3 regions of the Alteromonas sp. MmMcT2-5 genome follow, and region 1 is predicted to be linked to each of the others. Evidence: predicted binding sites of a transcription regulator. Region 1 holds the regulator's gene; each other region holds the start of a gene.
The links. Region 1 encodes LexA, which represses DNA repair genes until DNA is damaged. Its sites were predicted from a motif close to TACTGTATNNNNATACAGTA; they were not measured.

Region 1 (2,332 bases):
GAGGTTGGCGAAGATGTCTATAACTATAGCAAACCGGTCGTTACAGACTACAACAATGACGGTGTGGGTGAGTTACTAATAGGGGCACTGGATTATAGTTCGTCGTTTAATGTCGTGAGACTTACAGATAACGCTATTCAGTGGACACTGAACAATAATCAGAATAGTGAAATTTCGTTTATTGAAGCCATTGACGTAAATAACGATAGTTACGCCGATGCAGTTATTATTGAGAACAATCGACTTAAAGCGTTTGATATCGAGAATCAGGTGCTTATCGACTCAATCATTAACGATTTTTCAATTAATGCGCTTGCTGCCTCTGAAAAAGACGGTGTGCATTATTTTGCTGTTGGGGGCTATAGTTCGCTCAAGCTCTATAAAATGCAGGATGGTGAATTTGTTGGATTGAATGAATTGGAAACCAATTGTGACCAATTGCTCACGGTAAATTTTGATAGTGATAGCGAACTTGAATTTGCGTGTTTAAATAGAAACTACAACACCATCAATGTTTATGACGTGGCGAGCGATGCATTAGAACTCAAAGACGCTATAGCACCGTCATTCTACCCTCAGTATATAGCGGCTGTTCCAACGACGTCGTCTAATCAGTCGATTCTCGCTATCTACCAGCCTAACGAGAATGACTATTCGTACAATTATTATGACAGCATCGCATATCGCGTGGTTGAGGTTGATAATAAAGGCAATGTGGTGTGGCAAAGCCCTGGACTTGGGCTCGATAATGTTGAAGGCATGCGCACACGTCAAAATAGTGATGGGGAGCTGGAGTTACAAATTAGTAACCCGAACATGGCTCTTCTCGTAAAATAAGAGGAAAGCACTTGTCGTAGGCTATTGCAGATCGCAAAAGACGCGGCAAGTGCTTGTTATTTAGTTTTAGGTGTATATACTTACAGGAACTGTATGAACAGACAGGTCTTTTATGCGCCCACTCACAGCTCGACAAACCGAAGTTTTAGAACTTATTAAAACAACCATGTTAGAAACGGGAATGCCGCCTACTCGTGCGGAAATAGCCCGTCAGCTTGGCTTTCGTTCTGCTAATGCAGCAGAGGAACATTTGAAAGCATTGGCGCGTAAAGGCGTGATTGAAATTTTGCCTGGTACGTCTCGTGGCATTAAGCTCAATATCCCTCTTGATAACGACGCACAAGAAGAAGAAGGCCTACCGTTAATTGGGCGTGTTGCAGCCGGTGAGCCGATCTTGGCGCAAGAGCATGTTGAATCGCACTACAAAGTCGATCCTGCACTGTTTCAACCCCATGCCGACTTTTTGCTACGCGTTAACGGTATGAGCATGAAAGACATTGGTATTTTAGACGGTGATCTTCTCGCTGTTCATCGCACCACTGATGTACACAACGGTCAGGTGGTTGTGGCGCGTGTAGATGAAGACGTCACCGTAAAGCGTCTAGAGAAACGCGGGCGTGAAGTATTGCTTCATGCTGAGAATGATGAGTTTGCACCAATAAAAGTCGATTTGGCGACTGAACATTTTGCGATAGAAGGTATTGCGGTGGGTGTGATCAGAAACGCTGACTGGATGTAGTATTTTAGCTTGTTTGTATAAAAGCGGCGCGTTAGCCGCTTTTTTTATGTCTTTTGTTCCTGTTTTTTTCTTCAATCTGCCAACTTAGGTTTTATCCTGCCCAGCAAACCTGTTGGTTTTCTGCGCGCTTATTTTTATCATTACTCACGTTATTCTTTCTATGAATGCTTCAAGTATTTTCCATTTTTTATTGTGAATTTTGTTTGAAATCGACATTGAGTCATCGATTACTTATTGATTTCTTAACTAGTTAGTCGAGCATTTACTTTAACCCCGTGTTCAAAATGCCTGTTTGATTCCAAGGGCATCCCACAGCAATCGCTTTCTCTTTTTTGCACTTGAAATCCCCGCGACCATTTTAGTAAATGATTAAAAATTAACCACTTCGTTAAATTTTTAATAGAAAAGACTAGACGGCACGACATTATTGCGCAATTCTTATACAGAGATTAACAAAATAATAACAATGGCTCTAAATTTGTTTTACAAGTTGAGGTTATGGGTCAATCGTTCGCAAACCATTTGGTAGGGCATCGCGCAAATTAATCAGCGTCTTTGACCACGCCATTACGGAGGTGCTGAGTGAAACAACTAACGACCGTTTTCGCAAAATGGTGTTCTAGTATACCAATTTTGCTTTTTTCCCCTTTGCTTTTTGCGCAAGAAGCAAGCGAAGAAGCCTCTTCGCTTAATTTGAGACGCGGTGCTACCGACATCAGTGGGCAGGTATACGACCTCCATATGTTGATGTTCTTC
Region 2 (2,332 bases), on a different contig from region 1:
TTATATGATGGAAAACACCGCGCTTTCAGAACACAACGTAAATACTGAAATAGACCGCTATATCTCTTGGCCAGCGCAAGCCTTGTCTTACAAGATTGGTGAAATCAAAATTAAAGGCCTTCGCAAGAAGGCAGAGAAAGCATTAGGCGAGCGTTTTGATGTGCGTAAATTCCACCGCGCCGTGTTAGAAAACGGCTCAGTTCCATTGTTTATCTTGGAGCAAAACATCAATACGTTTATAGAAGAACAAAAGGCACAATAGACATGATCGTTGCATTTGGTGTTATTGGATTACTTATCCTGTTTTTAATTTACTTTGTGCTGCGAGCGCAGAATTTACAGAAAGAGCTGGCGCTATTGCGTCACTCGAATAAACAGACCAACAACAAGGTTACGTATGCTTATCGCAACCTTGTTCTTGTTACAGATGCGTTAGAGAAAAATCTTACTGCGCGTATTGAAAGTGCCTATAAAAGCCGCCTTATCGACCAAACTCAATACAATGCGCTGCACCCGCTTATGCGCAACTTTTCGACTATCGTCATGGCCTGTTGTGAGAAAGGGATGTCATTTGAGGAGTCACTGAATAAGGTGCTGCTTAATGAAGAAGTGACGCTTGAGGAAATTCGTGAGGTGGTGAAAGCATTCCCTAGCAACGTACGTATGGTGTGGTCAAAAAATACGGCCGACGGCTTCATTGCTTTTTGCCAAACCGTTACAGCAACAGTAAGTGGCACGACTACAAAGGCTCAAAAAGAACCATCTGAAGAGTAACATTTTACTCTATGTCTCTCGTTAGCGCTTATACAGCGCTAACTGTATGGCAGGGTCGTCTGCTTTGCTATGTAGTAAGGCCTGCGACCCTAGCCATGTTCCCACTCTTTTAAAAGTTTAATCTTTTTACCTTTCCAAACTAATCAGTAAGTTAGCGTTTAAAACAACAAGTCAAAAACCTTTTGTCTTGAAAAGGGTTATTGCTGCACTATAATACTGTATAAAAATACAGTTTATTTTGAGTGCCATGAATAAATCGTTATCCGTGCTTAATAACCACCCGCATATTTGGCGGGCCAGAGATCAGAGACAAAGTGAAACCAAGTTTTCACTGGGTTTTCCGCGTCTGGATAAAGCACTTAACGGTGGCGTTACATCTACAGGTCTTATCCGTATCTCTTCGTTAACCGGCATGGGTGAACTTTCACTCTTTAAACAGGTTATATGCCAACACCGTACGCATAAGCTGGTGGTATTTATTAACCCTCCCGGGCTACTACAGTCGCCGTGGTTAGAAAACTTGGGGCTTAAAGCGCAACAAGTTCTGGTAGTAAAACCAAGTTCTGAACAAGAGTCGTTGTGGGCAGCAGAGCAATGTTTAAAAAGTACGGCTTGCCATTGCGTAGTGCTGTGGAGTAATGCTGTAAATCAAAAAGAAGCACGACGCCTACAGGTAGCAGCAACGCATAATGATGCGCTGTGCTTACTGTATACTCCACCGCAACAGCAGGCATCACAGTTAGGTTATCCGAAGGCCAGCTTAAGTGATTCACAAGCCAACCTGTCGAATCAAAGCGACAGTGCATTACCCATTACGTTGGATATCGCGCTAAAGGGTAAACCCCACGCTTTGGCGGTGAACATACGCAAGCAGCGTCATGGGTGGCCCAAAGATAACATTGTTATTTCCCATCGGTGGACCCCCGACAATCACGCCATTAAATGGGCCATGGCACACAACACGCTTTCCGATCAGGCATTACACTCTGTGAGCTAATGATGCTGTGGGCTTATATTTACTGCTATCAACTAACTTTAGACAGCCATATCAAAGCGGCTAGAAGTAAGCGTGCACATAGCCAATTGCCGAAGCACGAAACTAACAACCAGTATTCAGCGTTAGCGTCGAATACTCCCGTTGCAGTGTACTGCAGTAAAACAAACAAAATTACGCAGTGTAATGATATTGCGAAAAAAGAAGGCATTGAAATTGGGCATGGGCTAGCCCAAGCAGCGGCGTTATGCCCTTACGTGCATATTCTGCCTTTCAGTGAAGAAGCCGAAAAGCATATGCTGACGCAGTTAGCCCATCGGCTTTATCCACTGGCTTCTGATATCGTATTAGACAACCACATTCACTCAAATAGTTTCAGCGGTCTGGCAGTAAGGCTAGATAACCTAACTCATTACTATGGCGGTCATAAGCCACTGTGGAAAACTTTAACCCAAGCTCTGGCAGAAGCAGATATTCGTTATCATTTTGCTAGCGCATGGACAATTGAGGCCGCAAAAGTATTAGCGCTTCATAAATTTAATACCTACTTGCATACATCCGATG
Region 3 (2,332 bases), on a different contig from region 1:
ATTGGTTATGTGCCTGTGCCGCTACTTGAGGTAGATGGGTAACACACATTACTTGCGATTGTTTACCTAATTTACGTAAAAGCCCGCCAACGATTGATGCTGTTGGGCCGCTAATGCCCGTATCGACTTCATCGAAAATCATAGTAGGGGCAGCGTGATGGCCGCTCGCGATAACCTGAATAGCCAGTCCTATACGAGAAAGTTCACCACCTGATACGACTTTTTCTAATTTGTCTGCATCTTGACCAGGGTTGGTAGACACTTTAAATTCTACGGTATCTAGACCTGTGCTCACCGGCTTCTTAAGTTCGTCGTATTGAATCTGAATATCCACTTTTGCGTGGGGCATATTCATTTGGCGAATTTGCACTTCAATATCTTCGCTTAGCTTACCAGCAGCACGTTGCCTGCTCTCAGAAAGCGCTTTGGTCGCGGTTAAATACGTTGCTCGTGCTTCTTCTACTTCGCCTTCAAGCGTACCTAACAGTGTTTCCTGTTCCGATAAAGCATTGAATTCGGCGGCTAGCTCTTGGTGATGCTGATAAAGTCCCTCTGGCATCACAGTATGTTTACGGGCAAGTTCCATCGCCTTCGCATAGCGCGCCTCAACTTGCTGTAAGCGAAGTGGGTCGATCTCTAAGTGATCGCAGTAGCTACGTAGCTCTCCTGCCGCTTCTTCTACTTGAATTGCTGCATCATTAAGCATTGCAATGATTGGCGTTAAACTAGCGTCGTGCGCCTCTAATTCGCCTAAACGTTCAATACTGCTTTGTATAACTGACAGTGCGTTGCCTTCATCGCTTTCATATAAATTGTATACGCTAGTCTGTGCTTGCTCTAAAAGGCTTTGCCCGTTACTCAGGCGTTTGTGCTCTATTTCTAACTCTTCAAATTCACCCTCTTCAATGGCGAATTCATCAAGTTCTTGAACCTGATAAGTTAACAGCTGAATTCTGTCTTCGCGCTGCTGGGCTTGTTCTTGAAGCGCCTTTAACGTGCGCTGCTTATCACGCCAAAGAGAGTAGGTTTCTCTAACCTGCACTAATATGTCGTTGTGCTTAGCGTAACCATCGACTAATTCCCTCTGATGGTCTTCTTTCAGCAACTGTAGGTGAGTATTTTGACCGTGAATGGCCAACAAAAACTGGCCTAAGCCTTTTAACTGCTGAAGTGAGGCGGGAATACCGTTGATAAAAGCTTTTGAACGGCCTTCCTTTGAAATAACTCTGCGAATAAAGCAGCTATTCTCATCTTCATCTGAGGTGAGCTCATGTTCATCGAGGAAGGCTTTAGCTAATACATTGCCGTTTAGAGAAAAGTGAGCAATGATCTCCGCTTTTGCGCTGCCTTTTCGCACCGCATTTGCGTCGGCGCGCTCGCCTAAGCACAAACTTAAAGCATCAATGGCGATGGATTTACCAGCACCGGTTTCGCCGGTTATAGCAGTCAACCCGTTTTCCAGTTGAACCGATAATTGTTTTACAACAGCAAAATTTGAAATAGAAAGATGCGCTAACATAACCACACTCGAAAAAAGTTGAACATGATGATACATACAGTAACTGATAATATATACAGTATTTTTTCTGTGTAAAGTTAAGTCGTAAATATTTTACTTAAAAATTAAAGTGGATTGTGAAAAGTTTAAAGAAATCAATATTGTATAGAGCGTTTAAAAAGGAGTGGTTATGAGTAACCCATTAATAATAGGCTGCGCTAGATGCGTTCGTTACAGTGGTTATACAGTAGTAAATTAGCTCAATGCTAAGTAGCTGAATAACTCAAAAGCAAGCGGTAAACAATTCCACAACGCAGTAGAGAACCTGATAGCAAAAAGGAGAGCGTAAGCTCTCCTTAAAATTCAATTTCAATTAAATAGCAGGTAGTCCGAATGACTATGTGGTTTACCAGCAATTATACATTATTGCTGTAGCTCACCGCTGCCAGACTCAATGTGCGCGCGCACAAACCACTGGAACTGTTCTAAATCTGCAAGTTGGCCGGTAATCATATCTTCCGATACTGGGTCAATTTCACCTAAAAGCTCTAACGCTTTTCTATGGTCACCATTTACACCGTCATATACGGCATCCAGCGCCTTAAGGTGGTCAAGTACTAAACCTTTACCCAATTCATAATCGCTCCAGCTGCGACCTTCAACAATGGCTTTTGGTGTACCTTTCGGTACGCCACCTAACGTGGCAATTCGCTCTGCAATTGTGTCGGTCATTTCGCGTACCGCATCTACCTGCGGGTCCAACATTTCATGCACACCGATAAAATTTGGTCCTACTACATTCCAATGAATGTGCTTCAACGTTAACTGTAAATC

Region 2: a site for LexA is predicted at 989-1,008, ahead of MHN09_RS19920 (recombinase RecA). Genes of this name have one in related genera too.
Region 3: a site for LexA is predicted at 1,561-1,580, ahead of recN (DNA repair protein RecN). Genes of this name have one in related genera too.

What each region holds. Positions count from the first base shown of each region.
Region 1 is NZ_JAKRFB010000002.1:144,984-147,315, forward strand. Features, by position in the region: gene MHN09_RS02635 (hypothetical protein) at 1-837, shown strand, start outside; gene lexA (transcriptional repressor LexA) at 950-1,576, shown strand; gene coxB (cytochrome c oxidase subunit II) at 2,159-2,332, shown strand, end outside.
Region 2 is NZ_JAKRFB010000082.1:6,581-8,912, reverse strand. Features, by position in the region: gene MHN09_RS19930 (DUF885 domain-containing protein) at 1-262, shown strand, start outside; gene MHN09_RS19925 (hypothetical protein) at 265-774, shown strand; gene MHN09_RS19920 (recombinase RecA) at 1,022-1,771, shown strand; gene MHN09_RS19915 (DNA polymerase Y family protein) at 1,771-2,332, shown strand, end outside.
Region 3 is NZ_JAKRFB010000016.1:53,988-56,319, reverse strand. Features, by position in the region: gene recN (DNA repair protein RecN) at 1-1,519, opposite strand, end outside; gene dps (DNA starvation/stationary phase protection protein Dps) at 1,922-2,332, opposite strand, start outside.